DNA from 3 places in the Massilia niabensis genome. Region 2 is predicted to be linked to each of the others. Evidence: predicted binding sites of a transcription regulator. Region 2 holds the regulator's gene; each other region holds the start of a gene.

Region 1 (5,488 bases), on a different contig from region 2:
TGGCTGGGCTTTTCGTGGGAGCAGGGCGGCGAGGAATACCTGCACTACGCCAGCGACTACTTCGACCAGCTCTACGCGATGGCCGAATACCTGATCGAACAGGGCTACGCCTATGTCGACAGCCAGAGCGCCGAAGACATGGCGAAAAACCGCGGCAGCTTCGGCACGCCGGGCACGAATTCGCCCTTCCGGAATCGTCCGGTGGCAGAGTCGCTGCAGCTGTTCCGCGACATGAAGGCCGGCAAGTACAAGGACGGCGAGCACATCCTGCGCGCAAAGATGAGCGAGGACGCCATGGCGTCCCCGAACATGACCAACCGCGACCCGGCCCTGTACCGCATCCGCCATGCGCACCACCACCGCACGGGCGACGACTGGTGCATCTACCCGATGTACGACTTCACCCATCCGCTGTCGGATGCGCTCGAATCGATCACCCATTCGATCTGCACGCTGGAATTCCAGGACCACCGCCCGTTCTACGACTGGCTGGTCGCCACCGTGGCCGAGGGCGGCTTCTTCCAGCCGCCGGTGCCGCGCCAGTACGAGATGTCGCGCCTGAACCTGACCTATGTCGTCATGTCCAAGCGCAAGCTGCGCCAGCTGGTGGATGAAAACATCGTCACCGGCTGGGACGACCCGCGCATGCCGACCATCGTCGGCCTGCGCCGCCGTGGCTACACGCCGGAATCGATCCAGCTGTTCTGCGAGCGCATCGGCGTCTCGAAAGCCGACGGCTGGATCGACATGAGCACGCTGGAGGGTTCCCTGCGCGACGACCTCGACCCGAAGGCGCCACGCGCCATCGCCGTGCTCCGCCCGCTGAAACTGATCGTGGATAACTTCCCCGAAGGCGAAGCGCACGAATGCACCTCGCCGGTCCACCCGCACCACCCCGAGATGGGCGTGCGCACCTTCCCGTTCACGCGCGAACTGTGGATCGAGCAGGAAGACTTCATGGAAACCCCGACCAAGGGTTATTTCCGCTTCACGCCGCCGGTCGGTGACCAGCCCGGCAGCCGCGTGCGCCTGAAGTATGGCTACGTGGTCGAGTGCACCGGTTACGACAAGGACGAGAACGGCAAGGTTACGGCTGTGCACGTGAACTATTTCCCGGATTCGAAATCGGGCACGCCGGGCGCGGACAATTACAAGGTCAAGGGCAACATCACCTGGGTCAGCGCCGCCACCGCGCTGGAAACCGAAGTGCGCCTGTACGACCGCCTGTTCCTCGATCCGCATCCGGACGCGGGCGGCAAGGACTTCAAGTCCCTGCTCAACCCGAACGCGCTGGAAACCGTCACCGCCTACCTGGAACCGGGCATGGCGGCGGCAGTTGCCGAGCAGCGTTTCCAGTTCGAGCGCCACGGTTATTTCGTGGCTGACCAGGTCGATTCGCAGCCGGGCAAGCCGGTGTTCAATCGGGTGACGACGCTGAAGGATAGCTCGGGCAAGTAATTGCCTCGAACCTGCTCTGACCGGTCCCGCCCAGGGTTTCCTGCGGCGGGATTTTTTTCGCCAGTCGCCCGTGCGACACAACTAGCAGAACTGACAGGTTTCATGCAGGGGCGGTCTGGTGGATTCTGATTCATATCAAACAAGCACATCAATTGGATAGGAAATGGAAACCAGGGCCGACCCGGTCACGCGGATTAAAGCGATCAAGCTGGGTTCCTGGTTAGGCGCCCTGCTGTCGCTGGGCGTAGGTGTCGGCTTGTACGTCAGCACCAGCCAGGCGATCGAAAACGACGCGCGAGCACGTTTTACCCATATGGCCCGCAACGTCCAGTCGGTTCTCGACGGGCGCATCAAGACCTACGCGGACCTGCTGCGCGGAACAGCCAGCCTGTTCCGCGCAGCCGACGAGATTACACGCGAGGAGTTCCATCGCTATGTATCCGGTCTCGACCTTCCCCGCCACTTCCCCGCGGTCGAGTCGATTAACTTCGCCCAGCATTTCTCTGATGCTGAACGCGACCGGTTCGAAACAAAAATGTTGCAAAACGTCGACGGTCGCGGGCGCAATGCGAGTATCAGGCCCGAGGGTCGGCGCGCTGAATACACGGTGCTGACCTTCATGGAACCAGGCGCAGCCTGGGTCAATCGGATCGGTGTTGACATCCAGAACAGGGAAGGCGCTGCAGCGCTCCTGGCGCATGCGCGCGACACAGGCGAAGTATTGACTACAGGCGGCCCGGTGCTGATCGGATCGAAAGTGGTCGGCCTGGCAATGCGCTTTCCGGTGTACCGCACCGCCACGCCCTTGCAGGATGTGGCCCAGCGCCGCGCCGCCTACATCGGTTCGGTCGGGATCGGATTCAGCGTCAGCAGCCTCGCCCAGGGCGTGCTCGACAACATGCCGAAAAACGCGACACGTCTCGTGATTGCCGGAACGAGTCCGGTCGCCGAACCCGACACGCCGGGTATCTACCTTCGCACCGTGTTGTTTGACAACCTGCCTGGTGCAATCCCCGACGAACAGGCCGAGTTTCATGCACGATTGCCGTTGGGCCCCGGCGGACGCGGATGGGACATTGATTTCACCGTGAAGAAGAGCAGTATGTATTCCGACATCGACAGCGTCCTGCCTTGGGTAGCGATGTTGGCCGGAATGATTGGCACTGCCCTGCTGTATGCGCTGTTCCAGACACTCAGTTCGTCGCGCCGGCGTGCCATCAGGCTAGCCGAAGAAATGACCGGGGAATTGCGGGCGAGCGAAGCGAAACTGCAGAAAACCAACGACAACCTGCGCCGCCTGGCGGCGCATGCGGAGAGCATCAAGGAGAGCGAGCGCAAGCGCATTGCGCGCGAGATCCACGACGACCTCGGGCAGAACCTGCTGGCGCTGCGCATCGAGGTCGACCTGCTCGCCTCGCGCACCAACGGGCGCCACCCCCGCCTGCATACGCGGGCGCGCTGGATGCTCGAGCAGATCGACGCGACGATCAAGAGCGTGCGCCAGATCATCAACGACCTGCGACCGAACGTGCTCGACCTGGGCCTGACGGCGGCGGTTGACTGGCAGATCGCCGAATTCCAGCGGCGCACGGGCATCGCCTGCGAACTGGTCTCGCACAACAACGACCTGCATGTGAGCGACCGCTGCGCGACGACGCTGTTCCGCATTCTCCAGGAGTCGCTCACCAATGTCTCGCGCCATGCGCGCGCTACCGCAGTGCGGGTGGAACTGGCGGTCGATCCGGATTCGATCTGGATGACAGTCAGCGACAACGGCATCGGCCTGACCCAGACCGGCGGCCAGAAGCCCGGTTCCTTCGGCCTGGTTGGGATCGAAGAACGGGTCCGCATTCTCGGCGGCAAGTGCCTCATCACCAGTGGACCGGATCGCGGCACGACCGTCCATGTGTCGATTCCCTCCGCCGACAATCTCCTTTCCGTGGCCTATGTGCCCCCTGCTTCCTATCCCGCGTTCGATGGAATGTAAGCGCAGCGATTCCAGCCTTGTAGTCCTACTTCCCGTCCTGTTGTAGGCGTATTTGCCACAAGAAAATTGTTGACGCGACTCAACTTGCGGAAAATCAACGAATTTCGGGCGCTTGCGGTAGACAATCCATATCAATGCTTCGCGTCAACATTGACGACAACAACAACCCCTGAGGAGGGCTGACCATTTGCCAGCATCACTACATCGATAGCCAGAACACCAACTCAAAATAACGATGCAGTAGCCAAAACAAAAGGATAGATCATGATCTCGAATAACAACTTCGCCCGCATTGCCGCCCTCGATTTGAACCCGATCAAAGTCAAACTGATGCACAAGGAATCTGGTGAAGGCTGGTCGCCAGAACACGCCAACGCCATCGAAAACGAGTACCGCCGCTTCCTGTACCTGATGACCACCTTTCCGAATGTGCAAATGGCGCCGCGCGTGGATGTCGACACGTTCTGGCATTACCACATCCTCGACACGATGAAATACGCTCGCGATTGCGAGCAGGCCTTCGGTTACTTCGTGCACCATTACCCTTACCTCGGCTTGATGGGCGAAGACGACAAGGAGATGCAGCAGCAGGCTGGCGAGCGCATGCGCGAGCTGTATGAGTCCACCTTCGGCCTGTCGTATGTGCGTCCGCTGAGGACCGACGGCGCCATGGAAGCTGCTGATGTGCAAACGGCATGCGCTCCCACCATGAGCCAAGCAGCAAACTCGGCCTACTGCATCGGCGTCGGCACCGGCCCCGGCATACTGAAGGCAGCCGATGTACAGGCCGCCTACTGCATCGGCGTCGGCACCGGCCCCGCCATGCCCAAGGCAGCCGACGTCCAGACCGCCTATTGCATCGGCGTCGGCACCGGCCCCGGCATGTTCAAGGCAGCCGACGTCCAGACCGCCTATTGCATCGGCGTCGGCACCGGCCCCGGCATGTTCAAGGCAGCCGACGTCCAGACCGCCTACTGCATCGGCGTCGGCACCGGCCCTGGCATGCTCAAGGCAGCCGATGTCCAGACTGCCTACTGCATCGGCGTCGGCACCGGCCCTGGCATGCTCAAGGCAGCCGATGTCCAGACTGCCTACTGCATCGGCGTCGGCACCGGCCCCGGAAAGGCCGTCCCGCAAGCAGCCTGATTTCACATGTTCCGGTGGCCGCGCAAAGGATGCGTAGGCCACCGGTAATATACATCCTGCGTCGACTCTCTACTACGGCCCCCATGCGGTACCCACCCGTCCTGGAACATCGCGCAACTATCAACGCCGCTAGGTTTCAGCCGGCCACTATCTGGAGGATTCTGATCCACATCAAATAAATCGCGGCTAAATGGATGACATGGGTACGGCAGCTTGGATCACACGGATCAAATCGATCAAGCATGGCGCCTGGTTGGGCGCGCTGCTGTCGCTGGGCGTCGGAGCGGGCCTGCATGCCAGCACCAGCCAGTCGATCGAAAACGACGCGCACAAGCGTTTCGACCAGACGGCGCGTACCGTCCAGTCAATCCTCGATGGGCGCATCAAGACCTTTGCTGATTTGCTGCGAGGAACCTCCAGCCTGTTCCTCGCGGGCGAGGAAGTCTCGCGCGACGAATTCCGCCGATACGTGGCCGGCCGTGACCTTCCCCACCAGTTCCCCGCTATCGAGACGATCAACTTCGCGCGTAGCATCACCGATGCCGAACGTTCCGGCTCCGAAGCCCGGATGTTACAAAACATCGATGGACGGGGGCGCAGCGCCAGGATTGTGCCCGAGGGCCGCCGCCCGGAATACACCGTGCTGACTTTCGTCGAACCAGTCACGGCCCAGGCGGAACAAATCGGCATCGACCTACAGGCGAGGCCAGGGGTTGCGTCGACCTTGGCGAACTCACGTGACACCGGCGAAGTGTCGACTTCGAGTGTGCGGGTGAAGGTTGCGTCGAAACCAAGCGGCCTGGGAATGCGCATGCCAGTCTACCGCCCGTTCATGCCCCTGCAGGATGTATCCCAGCGTCGCGCTGCCTACCTCGGTTCGGTCGGGATCGAGTTCAG
Region 2 (5,488 bases):
CCCGCGTGCAGGCCTTCATGGCCGAGCTGCATCCGAAGACGGACGACACGGCCGGCATCTCGCGCCTGCCCGACGGCGCCGCGGCCTATGCGCGCGCGCTCGCCAACTACACCAGCACCACGCTCGGCGCCGAAGAGATCCACGCGATCGGCCTGCGCGAAGTGGCGCGCATCGAAGGCGAGATGGACAAGCACCTGCGCTCGCTCGGCTTTGCCGAGGGCAGCATCGAGGCGCGCATGAAGGCGCTCGACGCGACCTTCCAGCCGAAAGGCGAAGGCGACCCGCGGCCGGCGATCCTGGCGAAGTATGTCGAGATGGTGAAGGATGCCGAACGCCGCAGCGCGCCGCTGTTCAACCTCAAGCCGCGCGCCCCCGTCGAAGTGCTGCGCGAGCCGCCGCTGACCGAAGCCTCGGCGGCAGCCCACTACTCGCTGCCGGCGCCGGACGGCAGCCGCCCGGGCGTGTTCTGGGTGCCGATGCGCGGGCCGACCTTCGACATGATCCGCATGCGCAGCCTGTCCTACCACGAGGCGGTGCCGGGCCACCACTTCCAGCTGGCGATCCAGCAGGAGCTGACCGGCATCCCGAAATACCGTAGCCAGCGCATCTTCAGCGGCGGCAGCGCCCACAGCGAAGGCTGGGCGCTCTACACCGAGCGCCTGGCGGTGGAGCAGGGCTGGTACCAGGGCGACGTGCCGGGCCTGCTCGGCGCGCTCGGCTCCGAACTGTTCCGCGCCCGCCGCCTGGTGGTCGACACCGGCCTGCACATGAAGGGCTGGACGCGCCAGCAAGCGGTCGACTACGGCATCAACGTCCAGGAAGTGGACCGTTACGTCGCCTGGCCGGGCCAGGCCACGGCCTACATGATCGGCATGTTGCGCATCCTCGAACTGCGCGACAAGGCCAAGGCGGAACTGGGCGCGAAGTTTTCGCTGCCGGCTTTCCACGACATGGTCCTCGGTGCCGGTTCCGTGCCGCTCGACGTGCTGGGGCAGCTGGTCGACGGCTGGATCGCGAAGGAAAAGGCGAAGGCGTAAACGCAGGCTGAGCACCTGCGTCCTGCTGCAAGCCGCGGTGGTTGGGTTCCGCCCGACCCGCTAGAATGGGTTTTCGTTGACCACCTCTTTTCCAAGGAGTGAGCTATGGAAACCCAGGAACTCCACCGCGGCCGCTTGATCGACCACATCCAGCTGGTCGTGCGCGACCTGCCCGCATCCCGGGCCTTCTACACAGCCATCTTCGAGGTCCTGCAAGTACCGATCGCGGGAAGCGGCGAGAACTACTTCTGGGCCGACGAACTGTTCGTCTCGACGGCCGACAGCGAGGCCGCGCAAGGCGTGTTGACCGGCCGTCATCACCTGGCCTTCCAGGCCGCCAGCCGCGCGATGGTCGATAATTTCTACAAGGCAGCGCTGGCTGCGGGCGGCAAGGACAATGGCGGCCCGGGGGAGCGTTCCTATCACCCGGGTTATTACGCCGCCTTCGTGATCGACCCCGACGGCAACAATATCGAGGCGGTGTACCACGGCGAGGCGCAGCGCAGTGCAGCGTCGGTGAAGGTCACGTTCTGAAGCGGGTATCTGAAGCAAGTCAGTCCAGGGGGCATCAGCGCATCGGGCTGCACTGGTCGGTGCCGGCTGCGATGGCCTTCAGTTTGACGGGCTCGAGCAGCCGCACTTCGCGCTTGTCGACTTCGATCCAGCCCTGTTTCTTGAAGCGTGACAGCAGCCGGCTGACGCTCTCGATCGTCAGGCCGAGGTAGTTGCCGATGTCCTCGCGCGACATGCGCAGCCCGAAGCTGGTCGGGGAGTAGCCGCGCGCCGCGTAGCGCGCCGACAGGTTTACCAGGAACACCGCAAAGCGTTGCTCGGCGCGCATGTTGCCCAGCAAGAGCATGACGTTCTGCTCGCGCGTGATTTCCTGGCTCATGATGCGGTGAAAGTGGCGCAGCAGGGCCGGCACCTGCCCGAACAGGTCTTCCAGGCGCGCAAACGGGATTTCGCACACTTCGCTGTCTTCCAGGGCCACCGCGTCGCAGTGATGGCGGTCGCCGCTGATGGCGTCCATGCCGAGCAGTTCGCCGGCCATCTGGAAACCCGTGATCTGCTGCTCGCCGGCCGCGTTGACCTGGTAGGTCTTGAAGTGGCCGTAGCGCACCGCGTACAGGCTGCGGAAGGGCTCGCCCATGGCGTACAGGCGTTCGTCGCGCGCAAGGCGCCGGCGGCGGCCGATGATCTGGTCGAGACGGTTGATGTCGGCGTCGTCGAGGCCCATCGGCAGGCAAAGCTGGTGCATGCTGCAGGCGCTGCAGCTGGCCTTGATGGCGCCGAGGCTGATCGGCGCCGCCGCGGGAAGTGGGATGCCTTGGCTCATCTTTAGAGGTTAAATGGTGATCGGTCCGATTATAGTCCGCTCAGCCTTTCACTTTCCTGATTTTTGCGGATACGCTCGTCCGTTTGAGCGCCGCCGATGCGAGGACACAACGCGATTGCAAACTTCAGGCACGCTTCAAGCCGGCTTCGCGTGGCCTGGACCGGCTGCCAACTGTGCGCGCCTTTACCCATGCTAGATTCTGCACACCGCATCCCAGCAGGAGTGCTCATGTTCGGCATATCGGCCCTGGACCTGGCGCGCATCCAGTTCGCGTTCACGATGTCCTTTCACATCCTGTTCCCGGCCGTCACCATCGGCTTGGCCAGTTACCTCGCCGTGCTCGAATTGTCCTGGCTGCGCACGAAGCGCCCGGTCTACGTCGACCTCTACCACTTCTGGCTGAAGATCTTCGCCGTCATGTTCGGCATGGGCGTGGTGTCGGGCATCGTGATGGCCTACCAGATCGGCACCAACTGGAGCTACATGTCCGAGTTCGCCGGCTCGATCATGGGACCGGTGCTGGCCTATGAAGTGCTCACCGCCTTTTTCCTGGAGGCGGGTTTTCTTGGCGTGATGCTGTTCGGCTGGACCCGGGTGGGCCCCGGCCTGCACTTCCTGGCCACTTGCATGGTCGCGGTCGGCACCCTGATTTCCGCCACCTGGATCCTGGCCGCCAACAGCTGGATGCAGACCCCGCAGGGCTATGCCATCGAGGGCGGGCGCATGGTGCCGGCCGACTGGCTGGCGATCGTGTTCAACCCCTCGTTTCCGTACCGGCTGCTGCACATGGTGGTGGCCGCCTATCTCACCACGGCGCTGATCGTCGGCGCGACCGGCGCCTGGCAACTGCTGCGTGGCAGGGACAACCCGGCGGTGCGCAAGATGCTGTCGATGGCGATGTGGATGATCCTGCTTGCCGCGCCCATCCAGGCCGTGATCGGCGACTTCCATGGCCTCAATACGCTCAAGCACCAGCCCGCGAAGCTGGCCGCGATGGAAGGCCACTGGCAGAACGAGCCGGGCGAGGCCGTGCCGCTGCTGCTGTTCGGCATTCCCGACATGGAAGCCGAACAGACGCGCTACGCCGTCGGCATACCGCACCTGGGCAGCCTGATCCTGACGCACACCTGGTCCGGGCAGATTCCGGGCCTGAAGGAATTCGCGCCCGAGGACCGGCCCAATTCGCTGATCGTGTTCTGGAGTTTTCGCCTGATGGTGGGCCTGGGCCTCCTGATGATCGCGCTGGGCGCCTGGAGCCTGCTGTTGCGCCGCCGCGGGCGGATCTTCACGGCGCGGCCCTTCCTGCGCGCGGCGCTCTGGATGGGGCCGGCGGGGCTGGTCGCCATCCTTGCCGGCTGGGTCACGACCGAAGTCGGGCGCCAGCCCTGGGTCGTGTACGGCGTGCTGAGGACGGCCGATGCGGTCTCGCCGCATGGCGCGGCCACCCTGGCACTCTCGCTCGGCCTGTTCGTCATTGCCTATATCTTCGTGTTCGGCGCCGGCACCGCCTATGTGCTGCGCATGATGAGGAAGGGCCCGCAGAAGTTCGAGATGCACCGCGCGACCGAGGGCGGGCCGGGCGAGGGCCGCACGCCGATGCGCCCGATGTCGGCGGCCGATGTCGGCAACGACGACGAGGGCACTGGCGATGGCGGCAGCGGCATGGACCTGAAAGGAGGCTGAGCCATGGGCATCGACACCTCGGTCATCTGGGCCGTCATCATCTACTTTTCCGTGTTCATGTATGTCCTGCTCGACGGCTTCGACCTCGGTATCGGCATGCTGTTCCCCTTCGCCCGGGACAAGCGCGACCGCGACACCATGATGAACACCGTCGCCCCGGTCTGGGACGGCAACGAAACCTGGCTGGTGCTGGGCGGGGAAGGGCTGCTGGCTGCCTTTCCGGTGGCCTATTCGATCATCCTGTCCGGGCTCTACCTGCCGCTGATCTTCATGCTGATCGGGCTCGTGTTCCGCGGCGTGGCCTTCGAGTTCCGCTTCAAGGCCAGGGAAAGCGGGCGCCACCTGTGGGACAAGGCCTTCATCGGCGGCTCGGTGACCGCAAGCTTCTTCCAGGGCGTCTCGCTCGGCGCTTTCCTCGACGGCATCGCCGTGTCGGGCCGCAGCTATGCCGGCGGCCCGCTCGACTGGATCGCGCCCTTCCCGTTGCTGGCAGGGTTCGGCGTGATGATCGCCTATACGCTGCTCGGCAGCACCTGGCTGATCATGAAGACGGAAGGGGACCTGCACCGGCGCATGGTGCAGGTGGCGCGCCCGTTCGCGCTGCTGATGCTCGGCGCCATCGTCGTGGTCAGCATCTGGACGCCGCTGCGCGACCCGCATGTCGCCGACCGCTGGTTCACCTTCCCGAACATCGTGTTCCTGGCGCCGGTGCCGGTGCTGGTACTGCTGTTCATGGCGGTGCTGCTGCGTTCCCTCAAACGCGATCCGCACCGCTGGCCTTTTGTCGCCTCGCTCGCGCTCATCTTCCTCGGCTACTCCGGCATGGCGATCAGCATCTGGCCGCATATCGTGCCGCCCGCGATCACGATCTGGGAGGCGTCCTCGCCCCCAAGCAGCCAGGGCTTCGCGCTGGTCGGCACGCTCTTCATCCTGCCGATCATCCTGATGTACACGGTCTGGTCGTACTGGGTCTTCCGCGGCAAGGTGAAGGCCGATGCGGGGTACCACTGATGAAGGAGAAGCCACTCTGGTTGAGGCGCCTGGGCTGGCTGGTGGCCCTGTGGGCGGGCGGGGTAGCCGCCCTCTGGCTCGTTGCCAGCCTGATCCGGGCAATCATGCATGCGGCAGGCATGCACTAAAAAAGTTCAACCGTGCGCGCATACCAAGGGAAGAGCGAATACACTTTCGATGAAGATTTACTAACGGAGCGCCGCCAGTGTCCATGCAGTCCGCATCAAGCATTTCATCCAACCCGGCGGCCACCGAAGCCGCTCGCTCGGGCGCCGCGGCAGCCGGCACCGGCATCGCTGTAGCGCTGCCATTGAGCGCAGAAGACCAGGCCAGGGCCGACCTCTACGCGCTGGCCGCCCGCCTGCTGCTGGCCCCGCCTGACGCGACGCTGCTCGAGGGCCTGGCCTCTGCCGACCCGATT
Region 3 (5,488 bases), on a different contig from region 2:
CTTAGACACAATATACATAAGCAAATGAGGAGCGTGACGCCCGATTCAGACGTGTTATGCACCATCGCACGCCGAAGGACGGAACCCATTCCTACACCGCCCCACGCAAATGCGCCAGCAACCCCTGCCATTCCGTCGCCCCGAGCGAGCCGTCGTCCGCCAGCACCACCGACTTGCAGCGCCCGCCATCCTCCACAGTGATTTCCCAGCGCGGCAGGTCCGCCCCGACCGCGCAGGGCGGCGGCGCGCCGAAGAAGTCGACCCGGTGCAGCAAGGCCTCCAGGTCGCGGCCGCCGGCGATGCAGGCCGTGTCGAGCTCGACCTGCCGCGCCAGGCCGGCAAAGCCGCCTCCCATGGTCGCCCTGATCTTCACGGCCGGTCCGCCGCCGCCGCGATCGCCGCGGCGGCCAGCGCGCCTGACTCGTCGGGCGCCGGCGCTTCCGCTGTGCCTTCGCCGGCCGGCCCGTTCCGCCCGCGTTCGGCGCACCAGCGCGCCAGTGCCTGCGCTTCGGCCTCGAGTACGCGTTCGATGTTGTAGTACTCGGCCAGGTTCATGGTGCCGCAGCAGGCGCGCCGGTCCTGCATGGCGCCGGGTGCGTCGCAGACTCCAGCGGCGAGCCGCTTGAAGCGAGGCTTGAGTGCCGGCGTTGCCGCGTCCGTCGGGTCGACCGGGGCCGGGGCTTCGCCGGAATAGTCCGGTTCCGCCACGACTTCGCGGATGGTGAACTGGTGGCGGATCGCGTCACCGTAGCTTGCCGGCTTGCCGTCCTCGATCGCCAGGCGCAGCATCTCGTTGGCCACGTCGGCATAGGTGGCGGCAATGTCGGGCGCCGCCACCAGCGCGCGCAGCACCAGCCCGCGCAGCCAGGCCGCCACCCGGTGCAGCACGGCGGCGTCGTCCTCGAGCGCCGGGTTGCGCTCGAGCGCGAAGAGATCGGCCAGGATGTCGTACACGGCGCCGGTGAACACCTGCGAAATCGCATGCACCTGGGTGCCGGCCTGCGACAGCGTCAGGTCGTTGTCGGCATTGCGCAGGCCCGTGGTGCCGCCCAGCGCCAGGCCGAACTGCTCGGCGATGTCGGCGAGGAAGGTCTTGTCGTGCAGGCGCGCCTTGGTCTGCGCCACCACGGCTTCGCACTGGTCCAGCTGCGACAGCGCCAGGAAGATGGCGGTGAGGTCGCCGAAGGCTTCGTGCAGGCCGCCAGTCTGGGGCGGCGCGTCGGCCAGCAGCCAGTGGGGCTTCAGGCCGTCGAGCACGGCGTGGCCGGTCTCGTGGGCGACGATGTCGAAGGAGCGGCAGGTGAACACCCGCTCTGTTTGGCCGGACGGCACGAAGTCGCCGAACTTCAGGCAATTCTGGGTGCGGCTGTAGAAGGCGTTCATCACGTTCGGCAGGCCGTAGGGGAAGATCTGCAGCGGCGCCGTGTCGATACTGCTGTTCCATTGCCACGGCAACGGCATCTCACTGCCGCTCGACGACAGCGAGCGCTGGTACATGGTCAGCGTCTGGCGTACCACGGCAAAGGTGTGCACGGCGTCGAACTGCGGCGTGTCGGGCATGGTCACGAAGTCGCCGAAGGCATTCGGCTCGACCGGGGAAATTCCCGGATCGCCCGATGCGATGCGGGCGTCGCGCGGGCCGGCCAGCACGATGCCCGGCAAAAAGGCCTTGCGCGTGCCCATGTCGAGCACCGACGGATCCTGCTTCCACATCAGCACGCGCGCGCCAAAGGCATAGGGCAGGGGGACGCTTGAGTCGGGCGGGGCGTCGACCGCGCGGGGTATGCCCGGCTGGTCGAGCAATTTGGTCGCCTTGCGGTGTTCGCGGTAGGGCGCGCTTGGGGTGGGAATAAAGGCGACCGGGGGCTGGTCGCGTTCGAAAGTGACAGGGTCATCCGGCAGCAGGGCTCGTTTCTGATTCATTGCGCATCCTCGCGTGATTGAGATACATCAGCAGATACTCGCGCCCCCGGCGGATCGAGTTTTGACCCACGTCAATTGCACAGTGGACTGGTATCTCTCCCATGCAACTGGCATCATGGCGGATTGTCTTGCGTTTGCAGAGGAAGGAAACACAGATGGCCGACATCCAGATCGTCCAGGAACACAACCTGAGCCCGGAGCGGGCACGCGCCGCGGCGCAACAGGTGGCCGACAAGGTGGCCACCGAATTCGGCATGGCCTGCCGCTGGGATGGCGACGTGTTGCGTTTCGAGCGCAGCGGGGTCGAGGGCGCCCTGACCCTGGGCGAGCAGCGCGCGGCGCTGCGGATCAAGCTCGGGTTCCTGATGAGTGCGTTCGGGCCGGCGATCGAGGCGAAGGTGGCCGACAAGATGCGCCGGGTGTTCGCGGCGGCGTGAGGGGTGCCACGCCGCGCGCGCGGCTGATCAGCCCTTCAGCTCTTCAATCAAATCGATGTACTGCTGCATCGCGTCTTCTTTCGAGGTGCCTTTCAGGCCATCCCATGCGTCGAACTTGGCGCGGCCGACCATGTCGGTGAAGCCTGGGCGCTCGCCGCTGGCGTCGCCCACGGACGCCTGCTTGAACAGCGCGTAAATCTTCAGCAAGGTCATGTTGTCCGGGCGTTCCGGCAGGTTCTTCGAATCGGCCTGGGCCTGGGTAAACTGGTCTTGCAAGCTCATAAAAACTCCTGTTGGCTGGTTGTTCAGTAAGCATTGATGCTAAGGCAATGCACCCAGCCATCTTAGCCGACGCTGCCGTGGATCATGCGGTTTCGCGCCGCACTTTAGAGGGCATGCTCGACCATGGCGGCCCCTGAAACGCAAACGGCGCCCGCAGGCGCCGCTTGACATCGCATGGAGCGATGATTACACCGCCAGCAGTTCGACGTCGAAGATCAGGGTTGCGTTCGGCGGGATGGCGCCGCCGGCGCCGCGTGCGCCATAGCCCAGGTTTGCCGGGATGGTCAGGCGGCGCTGGCCGCCGACTTTCATGCCCTGCACGCCTTCGTCCCAGCCGCGGATCACGTGGCCGGCGCCCAGCGGGAACTGGAACGGGTCATTACGGTCCTTGCTCGAATCGAACTTCGCGCCAGGCGTACCGTCGTCGTTGCGCAGCCAGCCGGTGTAGTGGACGGTGACGTAAGCGCCGGCTTTCGCCTCGGCGCCTTCGCCGACGACGGTGTCTTCGTATTGCAGGCCGGAAGCGGTGGTAGTAGTGGTCATGATTTTCCTTCAATATTCGGGTTGAGGGGCGATTGTAGTGCAAGGTTTCACAACGTGCCATTCATACCCGCTTGCGGCATCCGCTTGCGGCTCCCGCTTGCGGGCACCGGCCCCGTGAATTCTGACTACAATGTGCTTTTGCTATCGGGAGCGTCCCACCATGCCAGCACCTGTTCCGTTCATCCCCGGGAGGCGCGCATGAGCGGCGTCGCCCGCGCCTGGCGCCGCGCGCTGCGCGCCCAGTTTTCGCGGCGCATGCTCATGCTCTCCTTCGTTCCGCTGCTGCTGTCGCTGCTGGCCTGGGGCGGCCTGTTGTGGGCCTTCCTGCCGGGCCTGCTCGACTGGCTGCACGCGCTGTTCGTCGAATACGGCTGGTTCCAGTCGAGCAACAGCATGCTGTCGACCCTGGGCCTGGGCGCGCTGAAGGTGATCGTGGTGCCGATCGTGGCGATCATCCTGCTGTTGCCGCTGATGATCGCCTCCTCGCTGCTGTTCATGGGCATTTTCGCCATGCCCGCCATCGAGCGCCATGTCGGCCGGCGCGACTACCCGAAGCTCGAGCAGAAGGAGGGCGGCAGTTTCGCCGGCAGCGTATGGATGAACCTGTCGAGCGTGGCCGTGTTCGCGCTGCTGTGGCTGTGCACCGTGCCGCTGTACGCCATTCCCCCGCTGGCGGTGGTGGTGCAGGCGGCGCTGTGGGGCTGGGTGGCGTCGCGCGTGATGAGCTACGACGCGCTGGCCGCCCACGCCAGCGAGGCCGAGCGCAAGGCCCTCATGCACAAGCACCGCTGGCCGCTGCTGGCGATCGGCATGGCCTCGGGTGCGCTGGGCGCCTTGCCAGGCATCGCGTGGATCGGCGGCGCGGTGCTGGCGGTGGTGCTGTTCCCGATCCTGGCGATCCTGTCGGCCTGGCTCTACCTCGTGATTTTCCTGTTCACCGGCCTGTGGTACCAGTACTACTGCCTGCAAGCCCTGGAAGAGCTGCGCCTGGCGAGCCCGGCTGGATCAGTGCCGGCGCCCATGCACGGCGACAGGGCCTTGTAACCCGGCCGTGTAGGAGTCGAATACCCATGCCTGTAGGCATCAATGCCATCCAGATAACTCTGCCGTTGTTTTTTTGCGAAAAAAATCAGGGCAGGTCAAATTTGTTGAACAGGGCTTCATGCAAGACCTGTTGATGTGGTGGAATGGTGGCTTGGGCGCGGTGAAATCCGCAGCATTTTGCAGTTGTTTTACGGCGCCCAAAACGTGAACCAACGACGACCTCGAACACTCGAACAGACCGGTAGCAGGGATGGCGAGCAGGTTGACAGGCATTGCAGGAAAAACGATTCAAACCGGTTAAGCCATCATGGAAAGCACTCGCCGTTTCAAACGGCCTCGTAACGTATTTCAGGCGGTGCGCAACCTGCGCACCCGCTCCGACGGCAATGCCGCGCCCGCCATGGACGCGGGGGGCCAGGAGGCAGCGCAGTACGACACCGTCCCCCATCTGTCGCTGGTGACAGGGTCAGGAACCGGCTCGGCGACGGCCGCTGCCGCGGTCGTCACCGACCCTGTGCCCGGCGGCGCAGGCGAGCCTCCGGCGAGCGAACCCGAGCGCGAAGGCGAGCCGCCGCGCGGCACGGGCCGCGGCAAGCGGCTCCTGTTCGGCCTGCTGCTGGTGGTCGTTGCCGCCGGCTCGGCCTATGCCGTCTACGAAACCCGCACCTCGACCCTGCAGGCCAAGATTTTCGCCGACATGATGGAGGAGGTGAACTTCCGCATGGCCAAGGGGCCGAGCGACTCCATCCGCTTCCCGGCCATGAGCCCCTATGACGCGCGCCTCGGCTACGCGCACATGCCGTCCTACCTGGCCAAGCTGCAGGCGCGCGACTACGTCGTCGAGTCCCAGGCGCGCATGTCGCCGAAGATGCTCGAACTGGCCGAGCACGGCCTGTTCGCCACTTATCAGGAAAAGACCCGCACCGGCCTGGAAATCCTCGATTTCCGTGGCGAGCCGCTGTTCGGCACGCGCTTCCCCGAGCGCTCCTACGAGCGCTTCGACGACACGCCGCAGCTGCTGGTGCAAAGCCTGCTGTTCATCGAAAACCGCGAGCTGCTCGACCCGGCTTACCCGAAACGCAACCCGGCCGTCGAATGGGACCGCTTCTCGAAAGCCGTGTTCGACAAGGCCTTGTCCTCGGTCGGCATTGGCGGCGGCGGGCGCGTCGCCGGCGGCTCCACGCTGGCTACCCAGATCGAAAAATACCGCCACTCTCCGGAAGGGCGTACCGCCTCGCTCGAGGACAAGCTGATCCAGA

What was found. The regulator FNR, encoded in region 2, switches genes on or off when oxygen is low (the NO sensors DNR and NnrR bind a similar motif). The targets are predictions, from matches to a motif close to TTGATNNNNATCAA.
Positions count from the first base shown of each region.
Region 1: a site for FNR is predicted at 3,515-3,528, ahead of ACFPN5_RS22305 (glycine-rich domain-containing protein). Genes of this name have one in related genera too.
Region 3: a site for FNR is predicted at 1,985-1,998, ahead of ACFPN5_RS00740 (gluzincin family metallopeptidase). Genes of this name have one in related genera too.

Region 1 is NZ_JBHSMU010000016.1:312,166-317,653, forward strand. Features, by position in the region: gene ACFPN5_RS22295 (glutamine--tRNA ligase/YqeY domain fusion protein) at 1-1,458, shown strand, start outside; gene ACFPN5_RS22300 (sensor histidine kinase) at 1,715-3,445, shown strand; gene ACFPN5_RS22305 (glycine-rich domain-containing protein) at 3,710-4,591, shown strand; gene ACFPN5_RS22310 (sensor histidine kinase) at 4,791-5,488, shown strand, end outside.
Region 2 is NZ_JBHSMU010000014.1:19,129-24,616, forward strand. Features, by position in the region: gene ACFPN5_RS13245 (DUF885 domain-containing protein) at 1-1,037, shown strand, start outside; gene ACFPN5_RS13250 (VOC family protein) at 1,143-1,571, shown strand; gene fnr (fumarate/nitrate reduction transcriptional regulator Fnr) at 1,606-2,373, opposite strand; gene ACFPN5_RS13260 (cytochrome ubiquinol oxidase subunit I) at 2,602-4,056, shown strand; gene cydB (cytochrome d ubiquinol oxidase subunit II) at 4,060-5,067, shown strand; gene ACFPN5_RS13270 (DUF2474 domain-containing protein) at 5,067-5,195, shown strand; gene ACFPN5_RS13275 (TorD/DmsD family molecular chaperone) at 5,279-5,488, shown strand, end outside.
Region 3 is NZ_JBHSMU010000003.1:125,929-131,416, reverse strand. Features, by position in the region: gene ACFPN5_RS00745 (protealysin inhibitor emfourin) at 92-373, opposite strand; gene ACFPN5_RS00740 (gluzincin family metallopeptidase) at 370-1,923, opposite strand; gene ACFPN5_RS00735 (polyhydroxyalkanoic acid system family protein) at 2,079-2,360, shown strand; gene ACFPN5_RS00730 (acyl-CoA-binding protein) at 2,388-2,642, opposite strand; gene ACFPN5_RS00725 (FKBP-type peptidyl-prolyl cis-trans isomerase) at 2,829-3,185, opposite strand; gene ACFPN5_RS00720 (EI24 domain-containing protein) at 3,384-4,229, shown strand; gene ACFPN5_RS00715 (transglycosylase domain-containing protein) at 4,537-5,488, shown strand, end outside.